4 regions of the Neorhizobium fuzhouense genome follow, and region 3 is predicted to be linked to each of the others. Evidence: predicted binding sites of a transcription regulator. Region 3 holds the regulator's gene; each other region holds the start of a gene.
What was found. Region 3 encodes LexA, which represses DNA repair genes until DNA is damaged. Its sites were predicted from a motif close to TGTTCNNNNTGTGTTCNG; they were not measured.
Positions count from the first base shown of each region.

Region 1: ACEXP3_RS20565 (ImuA family protein) is a predicted target of LexA. The motif match lies at 1,661-1,678, and genes of this name have one in related genera.
Region 2: ACEXP3_RS02925 (nucleoside triphosphate pyrophosphohydrolase family protein) is a predicted target of LexA. The motif match lies at 1,544-1,561, and genes of this name have one in related genera.
Region 4: ACEXP3_RS00290 (DNA polymerase IV) is a predicted target of LexA. The motif match lies at 2,879-2,896, and genes of this name have one in related genera.

Region 1 is NZ_JBHFFP010000013.1:71,569-76,336, reverse strand. Features, by position in the region: gene ACEXP3_RS20570 (Y-family DNA polymerase) at 1-663, opposite strand, end outside; gene ACEXP3_RS20565 (ImuA family protein) at 614-1,603, opposite strand; gene ACEXP3_RS20560 (metallopeptidase family protein) at 1,813-2,256, shown strand; gene murA (UDP-N-acetylglucosamine 1-carboxyvinyltransferase) at 2,267-3,577, opposite strand; gene ACEXP3_RS20550 (DUF1737 domain-containing protein) at 3,713-3,919, opposite strand; gene ACEXP3_RS20545 (HpcH/HpaI aldolase/citrate lyase family protein) at 3,916-4,768, opposite strand, start outside.
Region 2 is NZ_JBHFFP010000001.1:571,131-575,898, forward strand. Features, by position in the region: partial or broken gene ACEXP3_RS02910 (GrpB family protein) at 1-107, shown strand, start outside; gene ACEXP3_RS02915 (bleomycin resistance protein) at 120-554, shown strand; gene ACEXP3_RS02920 (HAD family hydrolase) at 566-1,252, shown strand; gene ACEXP3_RS02925 (nucleoside triphosphate pyrophosphohydrolase family protein) at 1,239-1,541, opposite strand; gene ACEXP3_RS02930 (sulfite exporter TauE/SafE family protein) at 1,759-2,550, shown strand; gene ACEXP3_RS02935 (polysaccharide deacetylase family protein) at 2,633-3,688, shown strand; gene pdxH (pyridoxamine 5'-phosphate oxidase) at 3,756-4,376, opposite strand; gene ACEXP3_RS02945 (RT0821/Lpp0805 family surface protein) at 4,531-4,768, shown strand, end outside.
Region 3 is NZ_JBHFFP010000012.1:184,922-189,689, forward strand. Features, by position in the region: gene ACEXP3_RS20135 (methyl-accepting chemotaxis protein) at 1-713, shown strand, start outside; gene kdsA (3-deoxy-8-phosphooctulonate synthase) at 780-1,625, opposite strand; gene ACEXP3_RS20145 (VOC family protein) at 1,628-2,512, opposite strand; gene lexA (transcriptional repressor LexA) at 2,669-3,388, shown strand; gene ACEXP3_RS20155 (ComEC/Rec2 family competence protein) at 3,369-4,768, opposite strand, start outside.
Region 4 is NZ_JBHFFP010000001.1:52,570-57,337, reverse strand. Features, by position in the region: gene dnaE (DNA polymerase III subunit alpha) at 1-114, shown strand, start outside; gene ACEXP3_RS00295 (L,D-transpeptidase family protein) at 163-1,452, opposite strand; gene ACEXP3_RS00290 (DNA polymerase IV) at 1,582-2,874, opposite strand; gene ACEXP3_RS00285 (alkaline phosphatase) at 3,138-4,768, shown strand, end outside.

The sequences.
Region 1 (4,768 bases), on a different contig from region 3:
AATCGCCTCCTCGTCCATGCCGGCTGCCTGATCGAGCCGCAGCAGGAGATGGGGGCCGAAGCGTCGGGCAAGCGGCGCGCGCGGCGCTTCCAGAAGGTCGCCCACCTGTTTCAGTCCCACCTTTGCCAGCGCCTGAACCACGTCGGCGCCAACACGCAGGGCCGCGATCGGAAGCGGGGCAAGAACGGCCTCGATCTCGCTGTCGGCGATCACCCGGCTTTCGCCGAAGCGGGCGACGGCGGAAGAAAGGCCGGGTGTCGACGAGACGGCTCCGCGCACGGCAAGGCCAAGGCCGGTCATGCGGTGGAGAACATCAGAAAGAAGAGCCGCCTCGCCGCCGAAAAGATGGGCGGAGCCTGTAATGTCGAGAAACAGGCCGTCCTGGCCCTCCAGCGCCACCAGCGGCGTATAACGGTCGCACCAGTCGGCGAGCGCGTCGAGAAAGCGCCGGTCGGCGGCGCTATCCTCGTCGATGGCGACAAGGCCCGGACAGATGGCACGCGCCTCGGCAAGCCCCTGCCCCCGCTTCAGCCCGGCAGCCTGCGCATTCTCATCGAGTGCGGTGAGCCGCATGGCATTGTCACGCCGGCCGGCGCAGACGAGAGGCGCATCCTCAGGATGCCCGTTCGAAAGGCCCGGCGCGCCCGCTCGCTTGCCGGTCAAACGCCAGGAGAGACCCCAGTGCCGGCGCAGGATCCTGTCGGTTGAAAGCTGCGGGAAGTGAAGCGCGAGAATGCGCTGCGGCCCTCCCCTCAGGCACAGCATGTCGGATCGGGTCGTCGACGCAGGTGAATTGACGGTCATGGGCGTTCCAGGCAAGAAAGAGGGAGAGCGGAGCCGGGTTTCGGCTCTTCTCCAAGGTGAGACGAAAGACGGGATGGCCGATGCTGCCGCCCAGCATCGATCCGTCGGGAAGGCGCCGTTCGCCGGCAAGCGCCGGTTCGGCCAGAAACCGGAAGGTGGTACTCGAGGCCTCCTCCTGCGCGGCATGGCGCAGAACGAAAAGCGGCCGCCCCGCCGCTTTTGCCCTCAACGCCAAGCGCCGGCTTTCGGTCAGCCCGAAGGCTTTCGGATTGCCGCGCACCTCCAGAATGGTCATGCCAAAGGCGCCGCTGCCAAGGGCTGCTTCCGCAAGCCACAGCGCCTCATCGATACGGTTCGGGAAGGCGTGAAAGAACTGTGTCGTGGACAAGCCGACCCCCCTTATCCCCAAGGGGTAAGGCGCTCCAACTTCCTGGCTTGCCATCCGCTCGGCAATCCACAGCACCGGCAGCGTGCCCACACCGCCCTGCGCGCCTGCCTGCAGGCGCGCCGAAAGGGCAAATGCAAAGCCGCTTGCGACACCCGCATCGAGAAAAGCGCGGCTGCGGATTTCGGTGATGGCATCGAGCGGCACCCCGCCCTCGAGGGCCTCGTCCAGCACTGCAACACCGGTCGCCAGCCGGGCCGGCCGGTCTTCCCGGCCTGACCGTTCCCTTTCCTGCCCGTCTGCCGTGGCTTGCGCCTGTGCAGCGGCCAGTGCCGGAATAGGCTTTCCCTCCAGCCGGGCTATGGTTTCGCGCAGGGCAAAAACAGTCTCCTGCGCCAGGGCGGATCGCGCCATGACGTCAGCTCCACTTCTTGTCGAGACCAGGATCTCCAGGATCCTCTTCGCCTCAATTGTTCATGTTATGTTCTTATGGATTCCAGAGCTGCCCCGAAGAGTCAACAGCGCGTCCCATGAGATTCGTTCACCCTCCCCACCTCTTGCTTGAATCCGCACTCGAAATATTTTTCCAGAAACCTTATATGCTCGTTGAAAAAGGAGCAGTTATGGCCCGTGTCGACCAGACCGATGATTGGCGTGATCGCCACGCCCCGACCATCAGCACGTTCGAATCGCTGGCAATCGAGGCCTATGGCAACCTGCCGGAAGAGTTCCGCGCGCTGACCGGAAACCTCACCATCGAGATCGAGGACTTTCCCGACGACGAGATTTTCGAGGACATGGCGCTTGAGACGCCCTTTGATCTTCTGGGGCTTTTCGAAGGGCGCGGCATTTCCGAGCGGTTCACCATGGAAACCGGCGAATTGCCCAACCGCATTCGGCTCTATCGCCGGCCGATCATCGATTACTGGGCGGAAAACGAGGAAACACTGGGTGATATCATCACCCATGTGCTGATCCACGAGATCGGCCACCATTTCGGCTTGAGCGACGATGACATGGAGCGCATCGAGGCAAGCGTCGACGAAGCGGCAGATCGCACCGGCTAAGCCGCGTTCATCAGGCGCGGGCCGGAATGCGCCGGATGCGGGCGCCCAGCGCATTCAGCCGCTCCTCGATGCGTTCATAGCCGCGCTCGATCTGCTGGGCATTGTTGATGATCGAGGTGCCCTCGGCGCCCATGGCGGCAATCAGCATGGCCATGCCGGCGCGAATGTCGGGGCTTTCCAGCCGTGCGGCTTTCAGCGGGCTTGGCCCGGAGACGACGGCCCGGTGCGGATCGCACAGCACGATGCGCGCGCCCATCGAGATCAGCTTGTCGACGAAGAACATCCGGGATTCGAACATCTTTTCAAACATCAGCACCATGCCCTCGCATTGGGTTGCGGTGACGATGGCAATCGACATCGTATCGGCCGGGAAGGCGGGCCAGGGCTGATCCTCGATCTTGGGCACATGGCCGCCGAAATCCGGTTCGATCCGTTTGGACTGGCCGGATGGCACGATCAGGTCGTCGCCCTCGATCCGGCAATGGATGCCCAGCCGTTCAAAGCCCATGAGGGTCGAGCGCAGATGCTGGACGCCGGCATTGGTGATGCGAAGATCGGAATTGGTCACCGCCGCAAGCCCGATCAGGGAGCCCACCTCGATATGGTCCGGCCCGATCCGGTGGCTTGCCCCCGAAAGGGCTGCCCCGCCATGGATCGTCATGCAATTGGTGCCGATACCCTCGATGCGGGCGCCCATCGCAACGAGGAAATGGGCGAGATCCTGCACATGCGGTTCGGAGGCGCAATTGCGCAGGATCGTCGTGCCGGAGGCGGCAACGGCGGCGCAGAGCGCATTTTCCGTTGCCGTGACCGAGGGTTCGTCGAGAAACACATCCGCCCCGACAAGCTTTTTGGCGTGAAAGACATAATCTCCGTCGAGGGCAATATCCGCCCCGAGCTGGCGCAGGGCCAGAAAGTGGCTGTCGAGCCGGCGCCGGCCAATCACGTCGCCTCCGGGCGGCGGCAAGGTAATTTCCCCGCAGCGGGCAAGAACCGGCCCGGCCAGCAGAATCGAGGCGCGAATGCGCGAACACAGATCCGGATCCAGCGTTGCCGGGCGAACCTCGCGCGCATGGATCCGCAAGGTATTGTGATCCGTCCATGCGGTTTCGGCGCCGAGCGAGGACAGCAGCTGCACCAGCGCCTCGACATCGCGAATGCGCGGAACGTTGGAGAGAGTGACGGGTTCGTCGGTCAGCAAGGCGGCCGCAATGATCGGCAGGGCTGCATTCTTGTTGCCCGAGGGCTCGATGGTGCCGGACAGGCGATGTCCGCCCTCGACAATATATTCTACCCGTTCAGCCGCTCTCGGTTCTGCCATGGTCTCATCCGTCTTGTTTGGGGTGCGAAGCAATGCCCCAACCACACGGATTTCCCGGCGGTTGTAAGGCATCGTCATCGTTCAAGGCGCAGCCCTGCCCATGCGTGGAATGGTGTCCGGCAAGCCTGTTGAGGCTTATTGCTCGCCGAGCTTCATGTCGGGATGATAGTCCTTGCCTTCGACGGTTTTCACCACCGCCTGCCCGCAATAGAGCTTGTTTTCCGCCACGTTGAAGGTGTGGCTGGGGGAGCCGTACAGTTCCCATCCCTTGTTGAGGGCATCCGTCACCCGATGGCAGAAGGAGGAATCGTCGGGTCCGGTGAGGAAGCGGTAAACTTTCATGTTTCGGTCTTTCCTTGGTCAAAGGGGCTTTGGTCGATGCGGCTGCTTTGTCCGATCAGCCGGGCCAGTTGCACGAGCCGTTCGGCCTCGACAAGATGCAACCGCTCGATCATGCGGCCGTTGAGGTTGATCACGTTGAGGGTCTGCGCTTCCTGTGTGGAAAAGGCGGCGATGATCGCCTCGGCCTCCGCGACAGCCTCCGGATCCGGGCCGAAGTGATGGTTGGCCGGGTCGATCTGTGCCGGGTGGATCAGCATCTTGCCATCAAAGCCCATGTCGCGGCCCTGGATGCACTCGTCCTCAAAACCTTCGGCGTCGCGAAAATCGTTAAATACGCTGTCAATCACGCAAAGCCCATGGGCGCGCGCCGCCAGCACCACCTGCATCAGGAAGGGAATAAGAAAGCTGCGGCCTTTCCGCGCCGGGATGCGTGTTTCCTTGCGAAGATCGTTGAGGCCGACGACGAACCCCTGCAGGCGGGGCACTAATGTTTCACGGGAACCGGCAATCGTGCCCACATTGAGCACGCCCTTGGCCGTCTCGATCATCGCCCAGATCTTGGTGGTGTCGGGAACGCCGGCCTCATCAAGGACGCGTTCCACGGTTTGCAGATCCTCGGCGCTTTCCACCTTCGGCAGGAGGATCGCATCGGGGCGGATAGAGACGACGAGCGCCAGATCGTCGGCGCCGAATTTAGAGAGGAGCGGGTTGATGCGGATGATCGAGAGGCGATCCCCGGCCGGCGGCTCTGCGAAATGGCCCGAAAGATTGGCGCGTGCCTCGTGCTTCTTCTCGAAAGAAACGGAATCCTCGAGATCGAGGATCACGCCATCACAGGCAAGCGAGGAA
Region 2 (4,768 bases), on a different contig from region 3:
TGCGGGCCAATCCGCATCTCGCCTTTGCCTATCGCGTCCTGAAGCAGGAGCTGGCCGGCCTTTATGCCGAGGATGGCGACCGCTACACCGCTGCCAAGGGCGACTTCATCCGCGACGCCATAGCCGGGACAACCGCCTCCGAAAACGCGCTGGTTCCGGAGCTTGCCGTCACCGACTGGGCGGCAAGTCGCGCTTTCTACCTTGATCTCATCGGCTTTACGGTCCTCTACGAGCGCCCGGACGAGGGCTTTTCCTTTCTGACGCTCGGAAACGCCCAGCTGATGATCGACCAGATCGGCACCGGCCGCACCTTCGATGACGCGACACCGCTCGCACCCCCGCTCGGCCGCGGCCTCAACCTACAACTTCGCGTGCCGGACCTTTCGGCCCTCGTCAGACGTCTGGAACGCGCCGGTCATCCGCTTGTCCTGCCGGTCGAGGACACATGGTATCGCCGCGACGACCACGAGGTGGGCAACCGCCAGTGCCTCGTCGCCGATCCCGACGGCTACCTCTTGCGGCCCTTCGAGGATTTGGGTATCCGGCGTTTTTGAAGGCAAGTTCCATGCTCACACTTCCCCGCCTGCCGCAGGCCGTCATCTTCGATATGGATGGCCTGTTGCTCGATACCGAAATCCTCTATCGCCGCTCGATCATTTCCGCCGCCACGGAGAAGGGTCTTCCGATCGGTCCGTCGATCTATGAGGGGATGCTGGGCAGGCCCTGGGTCAGCATCGCGGGCCTTTTGCGGGAGCATTACGGCGAAGCGTTCGATGCCGATGGCTTTAGGGCGGTATGGCTTGCGCATTTCGACCGGCTGCTGGAAACCGACCTGCGGCTGAAGCCGGGGGTGACGCAGATGCTGAATCTGCTCGACACCCTGTCCATTCCGCGCGCCGTCTGCACCTCCTCGGCCCATTTCCAGGTCAAGCACCACCTCGGCGAACTCGGTATTCTCGGGCGCTTCGACCATGTGGTGGCGCATGGCGATTATGCCCGCGGCAAGCCGGCGCCAGATCCCTATCTGACGGCCACGGCACGGCTCGGCGTCGCGCCGGCGCTTTGTCTGGCGCTCGAGGATTCCCACAACGGCATCCGCAGCGCGGCCGCCGCCGGGACCATGGCGGTGATGGTGCCCGACATGCTGCAGCCGACAGAGGAAATCCGGGCGCTCTGCGCGGCCGTGGCCGACAGTCTTGACCATTGCCGCGCCTTCTTCGATCGTCACCCGGCCGTCGTTACGCCGGCCTGAACAGCCATTTGCGCTCCACCGCCGCGGCAAGATCGAGACCGTTGGCATGGGCAAACAGCAGGATGTGGCCGAGCACATCGGCGGCTTCGTCGGCCAAGTCGCGCTGCATGTCCTCGACACTGCGGCCCTTGGGCCGACCGCGGCCGCTGAGACGGTTCCAGCTTTGCGTGAGTTCGCCCACTTCCTCGTGCAGTTTCAGCACGAACCAGTCGGGATCGCGCGTCACGCCATGCGCCTCGGCATAGCGCCGGGAGGCGGTTTCGAATTCATCGATCAGCTGGCGAAGCATCCTGTTCTCCTTTTGTTTCATTCACAGAACACCGATTCGCCGCCAAGGTCCATCCGCTCGCGTCAGGCGCATCAGGAGTCGCCCTGCCCGGCGATGACGTGTCGGAACGGCTCTCCGCCCCGCATTCGCTTGACAGACCTTTGCGGCGGACGCAGAACCGGCGCTCACATTCCTCCATCCGCCCCTTCAGAACGCCCTCCCCCGACCCGGCCCGCCCATGACCCTTTCCGACATGCTTGCGGCAGATGTCGCGGCCTTTCCTGCCCTGCATCCGCTGGGGCAGATCCTCGCCCTTCTCGCCACCGCCCTGGTGGCGGGTCTGGCGCGCGGGTTTTCCGGTTTCGGTGGCGGCCTGATTTTCATTCCGATGGCCAGCGCCATTGCCGGGCCGCAGGCCGCCTCGCCGCTTCTTCTGGTGGTCGACTGGGTGATGACGCTCGGAATGTTGCCGCAGGGGTGGCGGCGGGCGAACCGGCGCGAGGTGGCAACGCTTCTCATCGGTGCGCTTGCCGGCGTGCCCGTCGGCACGGCACTTCTCGCCTTTGCCCCGCCGCTCGTGCTGCGCTGGATCATTTCGGTGACGGTTATTGCCCTTCTTGCCTTCCTCATCAGCGGCTGGCGCTACAAGGGCCGGCCGAAGGCACCGCTTGGCGTTGCAACCGGTGCGGTTGCCGGCCTCTTCGGCGGCGTCGCGCAACTGTCCGGCCCGCCGATCGTCGCCTATTGGCTGGGCGGGGCGAGCGACCGGGTGGTGGTGCGCGCCAATATCGTGCTTTATTTCGCGCTCGCCTCCCTGATATCGGCCACCGCCTATGTGAGCGCCGGCCTGTTGCGGGTCGATACGCTGCTTCTCGCGGCAGTCGTCGGCCCCGGTTACGGTCTTGGCATCGCGCTTGGTTCGCGCCTGTTCGGCTTTGCCGACGAGGCGACGTTCCGGCGCATCTGCTTCTGCCTGATTGCCGGCGCCGGCCTCCTCAGCCTGCCGGTGTTCGACGCTCTGCTGCACTGATGGTATTTGCAGTGCTTCATTAGCAAGGCTTAAAGGTCTCAGCGCTAGCGTGCCGCGAACAACTGGCGGTGAAGCAGTGCAGATGAACGGAAAGATCGACGCCCTGTGGCGCCGCAGTGTCAAGCGTGGCCTGATTGCCGGCGGGCTTGAAACGGCGGGCATTCTGGCGCGGGCTGGCCTGATGCGCGAGGCGCGCGGTCGCGGCGCGATTTTCACCCTGCATCACGTGCGCCCGCCGGAGCCGCGGCTTGCCGCGCCGAACGCACATCTGGAAGTGACGCCGCAATTTCTCGATGCCGCCATCAGCCGGCTTGCCGAGGATGGCTATGATTTCGTCGCCCTTCAGGACGTGCCCGCGCGCCTAGCCGAACCGCCCGCGCGCCCCTTTGCCTGCTTCACGCTGGATGACGGCTACCGCAACAATGTCGAGCACGCTTTGCCGGTGTTCGAGCGTTACCAGGTGCCGTTCACGATTTTCATCAATGAGGGCTTTGCCGACCGCACCCACACCATTTGGTGGGAAACGCTAGCCGAGCTGTTGAACGAGACCGACAGGCTGAGCTTCGATTTCGGCGCCGGGCCGGAAACGCTTGATCTGACCGCCGGCAGTGCCCGGCTCGATGCGTTTGACCGCTTTGCGCTTTATGTCGAACGCGACAACGAAGCCGATGCGGTGGCCGAGCTTGATGCGCTGGCGTGCCGCCATGGGATCGAGCCGCTCGACATCACACGCCGGCTGACACTCGGCCGCGAGGATCTGTCAAAACTGTCGCACCATCCGCTCGCCTCGCTGGGCGCCCATACCGTCAGCCACCGGGCGCTGAAACGCCTGTCGGATGCCGATGCCGGCGCCGAGATGAAGCGCTCCGCCGACTGGCTGGAGGCCCTCACCGGCACACGTCCGGCCGCAATCGCCTATCCCTACGGCACGCAGGCCGCCGTTTCCGAGCGCGACCAGGCGCTGGCGCAGGCACTCGGCTTCACGGTGGCCGTGACAACGCAGCCGGGCACGGTCTGCGCGGCCGACACCGAACGGCTGACCGCCCTGCCGCGGATTTCGCTGAACGGCTATTACCAGGAGCCCCGCTACGTCGCAGCCCTTGCCTCCGGCATTCCCTTCGCCATGGGCACGCCCTGATCAGAACGCCCTGACGGGCGCGCCTTGACTCCGGGGAAACCCGGTGACGGAAGGGCAGCCCCTCCTGTCACGGATACATGCGGACCTTCGACCAGCCTTCGGCCTCGCCCTCGCGGCGAAACTCCACCCGGTCATGCAGGCGGAACGGACGGTCGTGCCAGAACTCGATCGAGCTCGGGACAATGCGAAAGCCCGACCAGTGGGCCGGACGCGGAATGTCGCCGATGGCATAGCGGGCGGTATATTCGGCCACGGCCTTTTCCAGCGCAAAGCGTCCCTCGAGCGGACGCGACTGTTTCGATGCCCAGGCGCCGATCCGGCTGCCGCGCGGGCGGGATGCATAATAGGCATCCGCCTCGTCGTCGGACACGACGCTCACCGGTCCGCGCAGCCGCACCTGCCGGCGCAGCGACTTCCAGTGGAAGCACATCGCGGCCTTGCCTTGCCCTAAGATCTCCCGGCCCTTCTGGCTTTCGAAATTGGTATAGAAGACGAAGCCGCGCTCGTCGAAGCCCTTGAGCAGCACCATGCGCACATTGGGCAGGCCGTCTGCATCCACCGTCGCAAGCGCCACGGCATTGGGATCGTTGAGTTCGGAACCTTCCGCATCCTTCAGCCATTCAGCAAACAGGGCGAAGGGCTCGTTTTCCTCGGTGAAGTCACCGCTTGTTAACCGATCTTGCGACATATTGACTAAAATGCTCCCGATCTGATCAAATGGACCCGTGAACCTTTTCCGGACTGGACGCAAGGTGGCAGTGACAGACAAGACAAAATATCGCATCCGATCGCCGCTGTCGCTCACGCTCAAAGCAGCCCTGTTGGTTACCCTTTCGACGGCAATGTCGGGCTGCACGAGTGGCGCCTTCGACCTGTTCGACAGCTCTGCTAAGGTGGACCGCAGCCTCTCCACATCCACCATTCCCAAACGTTCGCAGGAAGCGGTCTCCGACGAAGTGACGGTGCGCAATGCCGTCACCTCCGCCGACCTTTCCAAGGTGTCGGGCGCAGCACTCCCCTGGGCCAATACGGCAACCGGCAGCGCCGGTGTCGTCTCCGGCATCCGCGAAGCCAATGTGG
Region 3 (4,768 bases):
GCACCGAATCGCAGGCCTCCTCGCTGGAGCAGGCGGCATCGGCGCTTGCCGAAATTACCACCACCGTTCGCACCACGACCGACCGCGCGCGCGAAGCCAGCAAACGCATGTCCGGCACCCGTGCAAGCGCCGAAAACTCCAATCTGGTTGTGCGGGAAGCCGTCGATGCCATGGCAAGAATCGAAGATTCGTCGAACCAGATCCGCCAGATCATCAGCGTGATCGACGAGATCGCGTTCCAGACCAACCTTCTGGCGCTGAATGCCGGTGTCGAGGCAGCGCGCGCCGGGGAAGCGGGCAAGGGCTTTGCCGTGGTAGCGCAGGAAGTGCGCGAACTGGCCGGCCGTTCCGCCGGCGCTTCCCGGGAAATCCGCCAGTTGATCGATACTTCGTCAAAACAGGTGGATGCCGGGGTGGCTCTGGTGCACCGCACCGGCCAGTCCCTGGGCGACATCGAGCAGCAGATCCAGTCGGTCAACGACCTCATCGGCAACATTGTTTCGGCAGCCGGCGAACAGGCGCATGCGCTCGCTGAAGTCAGTGAAGCGGTCAACCGGATGGACCAAGTGACGCAGCAGAACGCCGCGATGGCGGAAGAAACCAGTGCCGCCTGCGGGGACCTCAATCGCCACACCGCACGGCTTGGCCAGCATCTCGCCCGCTTCAACGTCGGTGGCCAGAGGCAGACAGGCCGCAGCCGGATGGCCTCTTAGGGCAGAGGTGGCCGGACAAGAGCGAATTGTTGACGGGGCGAGCATCGGGCCGCCCCGTCTCATCCGTCAGGATTTGGCAACGGCGTCGAGAGCGAGAAGCTTTTCCAGAAGCCCCTTCAGGTTCTTCAGGTGCACCATGTTGGGTCCATCCGACGGGGCATTGTCCGGATCTTCGTGGGTTTCAATGAAAACGCCGGCGACGCCGACCGCAACGGCTGCCCGCGCCAGCGTTTCGACGAATTCGCGCTGACCGCCGGTCGAGCCGCCCTGCCCGCCCGGCTGCTGCACCGAATGCGTCGCATCGAAGATGACCGGTGCGCCGAGCGATGCCATGATGGGCAGCGAGCGCATGTCGGAGACCAGCGTGTTATAGCCGAAGGAGGCACCGCGTTCGCACAACAGCACATTCGGGTTGCCGCTTTCGGTGAACTTCGCCAGTACGTTCTTCATGTCCCAGGGCGCCAGGAACTGGCCCTTCTTGACATTCACCACGCGCCCCGTCTTGGCCGCAGCCACCAGAAGATCGGTCTGGCGGCACAGAAATGCCGGGATCTGGAGAATATCCACCGTCTCGGCAACCACCGCGCACTGTTCTTCGGTGTGGATGTCCGTCAGCACCGGAAAGCCGTATTCCTTCTTGAGGTCGGCGAAAATCTCCATGGCGGCATCAAGGCCGATGCCGCGCTTGCCGGCAATCGACGTGCGATTGGCCTTGTCGAACGAGGATTTGTAGACAAGGCCGAGGCCCAGTTCGTCGCAGATCTCCTTGATGGCGCCGGCCATCATGAAGGCGTGATCGCGGCTTTCCATCTGGCAGGGACCGGCAATCAGCGACAGGTGGCCGGTGTTGGAAAATACGACGCGGGCCGAGCCCTCGCCGACGGAAACCTCTGGATTGGCTGTGACGGCCATGATCACTCCTCAAATACGAAGGCAGCACCCTGACCGGGGGCTGCGGCAACGACAATGCGCGTGCCACTCTTCTCGAAAGCCACGTCCTTATCAGCAAGCCATTGCGCTGTCACGGCAAGATCCCCCGTGGCAAAGATGAGAGCAGCGCCCTGCAGAGGCTCTGCGACCTCCGTCGTGCCCGCGACATAAGCGGCCGCGCTGCCCAGATGCACTTCGACGGCCCGAGGCTGCTCGACAGACACAAAGCCGTTCTGGGCCTCGATCCGGAAACCACGCTCGGCCGGTCGTGCCGCTGCATCCATTATGGTTTCCAGAACGGCTTGCACGGCCTTCGGCCGCTCGGCGACGAGCAGCAGGCCGCGAAGGCCAAGTACGGCGTTGGCATGCCGCTCCAGATGCGCCCGGTCTGCCGGCAGCGGGTTCAGCCGCTCGCAGGCAAACAGGAAGAAGGCTTTCGACGCCGTTTCGGCAAAGGCAAGGCGAAAACTTGCGACCACGTCCCGTCCGTCTGCCGTGCGCGCGCCGCGGGAAAACTCGAGCAGATCGCCGCCGTCGATGCCCGCCGGTGCAAACCGCGCGCGGTCGGCCACGGCATCCTGTGACGATACCACCAGGGCGGAGAACCCGTCCTCGCCCACCGCGTCGCGGAAGATGCGGTCGCGTCGGGTAAACTCGTTGCCCTGCGCAGCTGCTTCCGCTGCCTTGACCGGATCTGCGACGGACAGTGGCTCGAGATAGGTGCCGTCCGCCAGAAAGACGCAGGCGTTCTGCGTGCCGAACGGGTGGACGGCATCGGGGGCCACGGTGAAGCCCAGTCGCTCCAGCCGCGCGCGGGCGATGACAAGCGAGGAGACCGGCAGGACAAGATGATCGATAAGACGCGGCATGATTCTCTCCGGATAGATCGAGGCGAGCTTAGCGCTCGCTGCATGCTGCGACAAACCGCGCCCAGACTGCGTTTTCACCGACTTTTCAGGGCTTGCGGAACACATGTGGAACATATAGTGTTCGTTCTGGATTTGTTTCCCTTCGAGGTTGTCTTCATGCTCACACGCAAACAGCAGGAACTGCTCCTGTTCATTCACGAACGAATGAAGGAAGCGGGCGTGCCCCCCTCCTTCGACGAGATGAAGGATGCGCTCGATCTCGCCTCGAAATCGGGCATTCACCGGCTGATCACGGCGCTTGAGGAGCGTGGCTTCATTCGGCGGTTGCCGAACCGGGCGCGGGCGCTCGAGGTGATCAAGCTGCCGGAATCCTATGTACCGCCGGCCCAGCCGCGTCGCGGCTTTTCGCCGAGCGTCATCGAAGGCAGCCTTGGCAAGACGCCGGCCGCGCGCCCTGCCCCGCCCGCGCCGCCGGTGGAAGAGTATAGCGGTTCTGCCACCGTTCCCGTCATGGGGCGCATCGCAGCCGGCGTGCCGATCTCGGCCATCCAGAACAATACGCATGCCATCAGCGTGCCGATCGAAATGCTGGGCACCGGCGAACATTACGCGCTGGAGGTCAAGGGCGATTCGATGATCGAGGCAGGCATTCTCGACGGCGATACCGTCATCATCCGCAACGGCAGTACGGCAACGCCCGGCGACATCGTCGTGGCGCTGGTCGATGACGAGGAAGCCACGCTGAAGCGGTTTCGTCGCAAGGGTGCCTCGATTGCGCTTGAGGCGGCAAACCCTGCCTATGAGACCCGTATTTTTGGTCCAGACCGGGTCAAGATCCAGGGCAAGCTGGTCGGTCTTATCCGTCGCTACCATTAAGCAGGGCGGAGACTGGTTGCGGGAGCGTGTCGTCGAAACGGCGCGTCTTCCAGTCGTAGCTGCGGTGCAGGCTCCACGGGCGTGAATGGCCGACATTGGCGGCTGTTGCCGTCCAGTTGGCGCGCGTGGCGCTCTGCGCAAAGCGGATTTCCAGGGCACCCGTCTTGCGGAGCGTCTTTTCCGTCAGCATCAGCGCGCCGGAGCGGCAGGTTTCGAAACGGGCGCGGGCGGCAATGACGATGTCGGAGGTGTCGCAGGCGGTTCCGGCATAGCGGGCATCCTCGATCACCGCAATGCGGATCTTTTCCGCGGAGCGGGCAAAGCAGCCGACCCGGGCGAGGCAGGCGAATCGGCCAGCCGGCGCGGTGCGGAATGCATCGGCCATCGCCACTGCCGCCTCGCGCCGTTCCTGCGTGCTGAGCGCCCGCGCTTGATTGTCTGGATTGTCGATATTGTCTGGCGCACGGCCGTCGCGCGCCGGCGGTTCCGGCGGCGGGATGTCTTCGGCGAGCAGGTCGATGGCGCCGGCTGCGGGCGTTCGGTCTTCACGGTCCTCGGCCGATGCTTTCGGTGGGCTGCCTTTCGGGCCTGCAAGCGGCCGCATCGGTGGCTTAGGGGATAGGTCGGATGATGCCGGGAACAGTCCGGCGGTGGATTTCGCCATGATGGGATGCAGGGTCTTGTCGATCATCAAGGCATTTTGCCACTGGCGATAGATGAATTCGGGTGGCGTGCGGCGGCTGACGGCCGCCTCATTCTCCTCGACGAGGGCCACGAGGGTCGCATCGTCGGACACCAGGAGGTCGGGACGCGCTGCACCTCTGGGCCAGAAAGAGACGGTCAGTGCTACGGCCATAATCGCCGCACCGACCAGCTTCAATCGGGTGCGCAGGAGAACGAGGAGGAGAAAGCCAATCGACGCAAGAGGAAGCAGCCAGACGCTCTGGCGCCCGACAGCCGCATCGCCGCCCCAGCCCGCCACCGTTTCTGCAATGGCAATGACCAGCTGCACGCCATAGCCCATGATCTTGATGAACGGAGCCTCCAGTCCGAACGGCATCATCAGCATGCCCAGCATGCCGGCCGGCATGACGATCAGCGAGATCACCGGCATGGCCGCGAGGTTGCCGGCAAGGCCGTAGGTTGCGATGCGATGGAAATGGGAGATCGAGTAGATCGAGGTGGAGAGCGATCCGATGAGCGACGTCATCACCACCCCTGCCACCATGCCCGATACGGCAGCGGTGACGGCAAGCACCGGCGGCCGGCGGGCGGTGAGCGGATTGTGCTGGTCGCCCCGGAAACGTGACCAGGCGGCGTAGCCCGCCACCAGCGCGACTGTTGCGGAAAACGACATCTGGAAACTCGGGCCAAGCACCG
Region 4 (4,768 bases), on a different contig from region 3:
GAAGACGGGCGGCGCGAGATCGAGGTGGAACTGACGGAGAAATACCGCATCTCGCCGGAAATTGCCGCCGCCCTGCGCGCCGCCCCCGGCGTGCTGGATGTCGAACTGGTCTGATCGGCGCGGCTCGGCGCGGTGCCGGGCATGCCGATATCCGGCTGTGTATCAGGCCCTGGGGCCGCGATGGGTGAGGGTGATGAAATCCGTGCCGGCTGTCGTCTCGATGCCGTTGCCGGTATCGGTGATCGTCAGCGACGTGCCGGTCGACATCGTGGTGCTGATTTTCATCCGCACATCTTCGGGAATGCTGATCCGGTCGAGCACGGCGCTCAAGGCACCCGGTCCCTCAGGCGCCGCTTGCGTGATGGCAAGCCGCTTGCGGTCGGCGTCGGAGAGATCGTTTTGCAGCGAAAGACCGCGCCACTCCGCATCGCCCTTGTCGCGGTCGATGCCGATGACGCTCAGAAAATGCGTACCGAGCGCCCGCTCGGGATCCTTGAAGGCCACCGGTTCGGAGAGAATGTCCTGAAAACCCTGGCGCACCAGGATCTGCCCGGCGGGCGGTGGGGTGCGGCCGGCCGAGGCATAGAGGGCGGCGAGAAGATCGGGGGTCAGCTGCGGCCCCTTGAGCGGCAGCGCCTTCCAGCGCTTGAAACCGGCAAGCGCACTGCGCGTCGCACTCCCCATGATGCCATCGGCGGTGCCGGCATCAAAGCCGAGTTCGCTCAGCATGTCCTGTACGTCGCGCACTGTGTCCTTGGCGTCGCGCCGGGTAATCAGAATGCGCAAAGGGGCCGGTTCGCTCGCGGCGGCAGCCTGCGGGGGATTGCCCGCTTGCGGTGGCGTCACGGTCTTCTCCGGAGCGCCTGATACGGGGACCGGCGCGGGCGGCATGTTCATCGCCACCTGAACCTCGCCCGCACCGCCATGGGCGGCGGACGAACGCAGGGACACGTCCGACAGCAGTTCGTCGGGCGGTGCTTCCGCGAGCGGCGAAAACAGCGCGGCATGGCGCACCGGCTGCGGCGCAACGGCGCTGTCGCTGATGATCACATGTACGCCGCGGGTTGTCATGCGGTACAGCTGCCTTGCAAATTCCGCCGGCATCCGCACGCAGCCATGCGAAGCGGGATAGCGCGGCACGCTGTTTGATTCGTGCAGCGCAATGCCCGACCAGGTCAGCCGCTGCATCCACGGCATCGGCGCTGCCGAATAGATATTGGATTCGTGGTACTTGCGCTTCTCGAGCACGGAAAAGATGCCCGTCGGCGTGTCATGGCCCGGCTTGCCGGTAGAAACATTCGAACGCGCCACGATCCGGTCGCCGTCATAGACCGTCAGCTGCTGGCTGTCGGTCGACACGATGATCTGCAGGGTGCGGGCTTCCTCGGCCGCCGTGGTCGGAAGGGCTGTCCCCGACACCAGCACAAGCGCCAGCGTGGCAGATCTCAACATGGCAAACCTCATAACGCAGTAAACAGGCAGCCAGCCTATGCAGACAAGTTTAACGAAGTTTTAGGACGCCCTCCGAGCGCCGCGCCGGATTGTGGGGCAGGTATCACGTTCCGGTGATGGAACACGCCGTCACCGTTTTGGCCGTATCACCCCAAAGGTATAACCCGTCTCGACGGCGGTCTTGCCAAATTTATGGCGCAGCTTGTCCATGGCCGCTTCCGCCGCCGCCCGTCGGCCGGCCTGCTCGTCAACGAGATCCGGCGGATCGGCGCGCGCCGGGTCTGTGAGGTCGCTGACGCCGATGCCGATCAGGCGGAACTTGGCGCCATCGGTTTCCTTCTCCAGCAGGCTGAGGCCGGTGCGAAAGATCCGGTCGGCGAGCTGAGTCGGGTCTTCCAGCCGCCGGTTGCGGGTGCGGCTCTTGAAGTCGGCCGTCTTCAGCTTCAGCACCACGGTGTGGCCGGCGATTTCCTGATGCTTCAGCCGGCCCGAAACCTTTTCCGACAGCCGGCGCAGGATCGGCACCAGATCCTCGAAGCGCGAAATATCCTCGAAGAAGGTGGTTTCGGCAGAGACGCTTTTTGCGGCCTCATTGGCATGCACCGTGCGCTCGTCAATGCCGCGCGACAGCCGCGACAGCCGCTGGCCCATCGCTCCATAGCGGCGCATCAGGTCGGCCTCCTGCATCACCTGCAACTGGCCGATGGTGCGGATGCCGTCGGCCTCGAGCGTTGCGGCAAGCGCGCGGCCCACACCCCAGATGGTGGTGACCGGGCGCGGGGCGAGAAAGGCCACGGCCTCTTCCTGGCCGATCACCGAAAAGCCGCGGGGCTTCTGCAAGTCGGACGCGACCTTGGCGAGGAACTTGCAATAGGAGAGCCCGACCGAGAGCGTGATGCCGATCTCCTTCTCCACCCGCCTTGCCAGCCGGGCAAGAATCTTTGCCGGCGGATCGTGATGCAGGCGCTCGGTGCCGGAAAGATCGAGAAAGGCCTCGTCGATGGAAATCGGCTGCACCAGTGGCGTCAGCTCCTCGAACAGCCGGCGCACCTCGCGGCCCACCTTGACGTATTTTTCCATATTGGGCGGAATTACCACTGCATCGGGACAGGCCTCCAGCGCCTTGAACATCGGCATGGCCGAACGCACGCCGCTGATGCGGGCGATATAGCAGGCGGTGGAGACGACGCCGCGCTTGCCGCCGCCGATGATCACCGGTTTGTCCGCAAGCTCCGGATTGTCGCGCTTTTCGACGGAGGCATAGAAGGCATCGCAGTCGATATGGGCAAGCGTCAGGTCGTAGAGTTCCGGATGATAGACGAGACGCGGGCTGCCGCAGGCGCGGCAACGCCGGTTGCCGACCGGCTGGCCGGTCAGGCAGTCGCGGCAGAAGCCTGGATCATGGGACGCAGCAGTCGTCATCGCAAGGAACAAATGTTGAACATCCGCACCATAACGCTGAAAAGGTGGCCGCACAAGCGACCGCAGCCGGCGCCGCGAGGCCTGCCTGTGGATGGCCGCACAGCCCCCTCGCTGGCGGCTTCCGGCAAAGGCAGTGTGCATCAGCAGATGGCCATTTGCATCCCCGCCTGCACTTTTTACGCGTTTAGGCCGCATCCGTTACATAACTGTCATCCCGACTTTCTAGGAAGGAGCGGACACAAGTTTGTGAGAGGGACACCACAATGCGCCAACTGTTTCTAGCTCTGACATCTGCGACCATGCTTGCCGGTGCAGCCAGCGCCGCAACGGTCTATCCGCTTGACCGCGCCACCGTGCTGGTCGGTTCGCCGTTCGATTTCAAGGTCGAGTTTTCCAAGGTCGTGAAGCCGGAAGACGTCAAGGTCACCGTCAACGGCGAAGCCTACGAGACCGTCTTCGGCAAGGCAGCGAATTTCGTTGCCGAGGAGAATGGCAAGGAAGACAAGGTTCTGGGCTCCGCTCTCATCCTGCGCGACCTGACCATCGCCAAGGCCGGTACCTACAAGGTTGACGTTTCGGCCGGCGACGAGAAGAAGACGGTCAGCTGGGATGTGTATGGCACCGCTGCCGCCCCGAAGGCCAAGAACATCATCTTCCTGCTCGGTGACGGTCTGTCGGTTGCCCATCGCACCGCTGCCCGCATCATGTCGAAGGGCATGACCGAGGGCAAGGCCAACGGTCGTCTGGCCATGGATGACGTTCCCCCGGTCGCCTTCATCGGCACGTCCTCGACGCATGCCATTGCAACCGACAGCGCCAATACGATGTCGGCCTACATGACCGGCCACAAGTCGCGCGTCAACGCGCTTGGCGTGTATGCCGACCGCACGCCGGCTTCGCTGGACGACCCGAAGGTCGAAACCATTGCGGAAGCGCTGCGCCGCACCACGAAGAAGTCGATCGGCATCGTGTCGACGGCCGAAGTCGAGGATGCGACGCCGGCTGCCCTCGTCTCCCATACCCGCTCGCGCAATGACAAGGCCGAGATCGTCGGCATGCTGTATGGCGTGAAGCCCGATGTCCTGCTCGGCGGCGGCTCTGCCTACTTCCTCGCCAAGGACGTGCCCGGCTCCAAGCGCAAGGACGACAAGGACTACATCGCCTTGTTCAAGGAGGCCGGCTACGGCCTGGCGATCAACAAGACCGAACTGGCTGCCGCGTCCGGTTCGAACCAGGACAAGCTGCTTGGCCTTTTCCATACCGGCAACATGGATGTGACGCTCGACCGCGAGTTCCTGAAGAAGGGCACCGTCGACAAGTTCCCCGACCAGCCCGGCCTGGTCGACATGACCAAGGCTGCCCTCGACAAGCTGTCGAAGAACCCGGACGGCTTCTTCCTGATGGTGGAAGGTGCATCGATCGACAAGATGAGCCATCCGCTGGACTGGGACCGCGCGGTTGTCGATACGATCGAGTTCGACAAGGCGATCGGCGTTGCCCGCGCATTTGCCGAGAAGAACCCCGATACGCTGATCGTCGTCACCGGTGACCATACGCATGGCGTCTCGATCATCGGCACCGTCGATGACGACAAGCCGGGCACCGAAATGCGCGAAAAGGTCGGCACCTATGACGCCGCCGGCTTCCCCAACTACGAAGACAAGAACGGCGACGGCTATCCGGACAAGATCGACGTTTCGCGTCGCCTGTTCATCGCCGCCAACAACGGCCCGGACCATTACGAAACCTTCCGTCCGAAGCTCGACGGTCCGTTCGTTCCGGCCATCAAGAATGAAAAGGGCGAATACATCGCCAACGAAGCTTACAAGGATGTTCCCGGCGCCGTCTTTGTGCAGGGCAATATCCCCAAGGATGGCGACAGCGGCGTTCATGC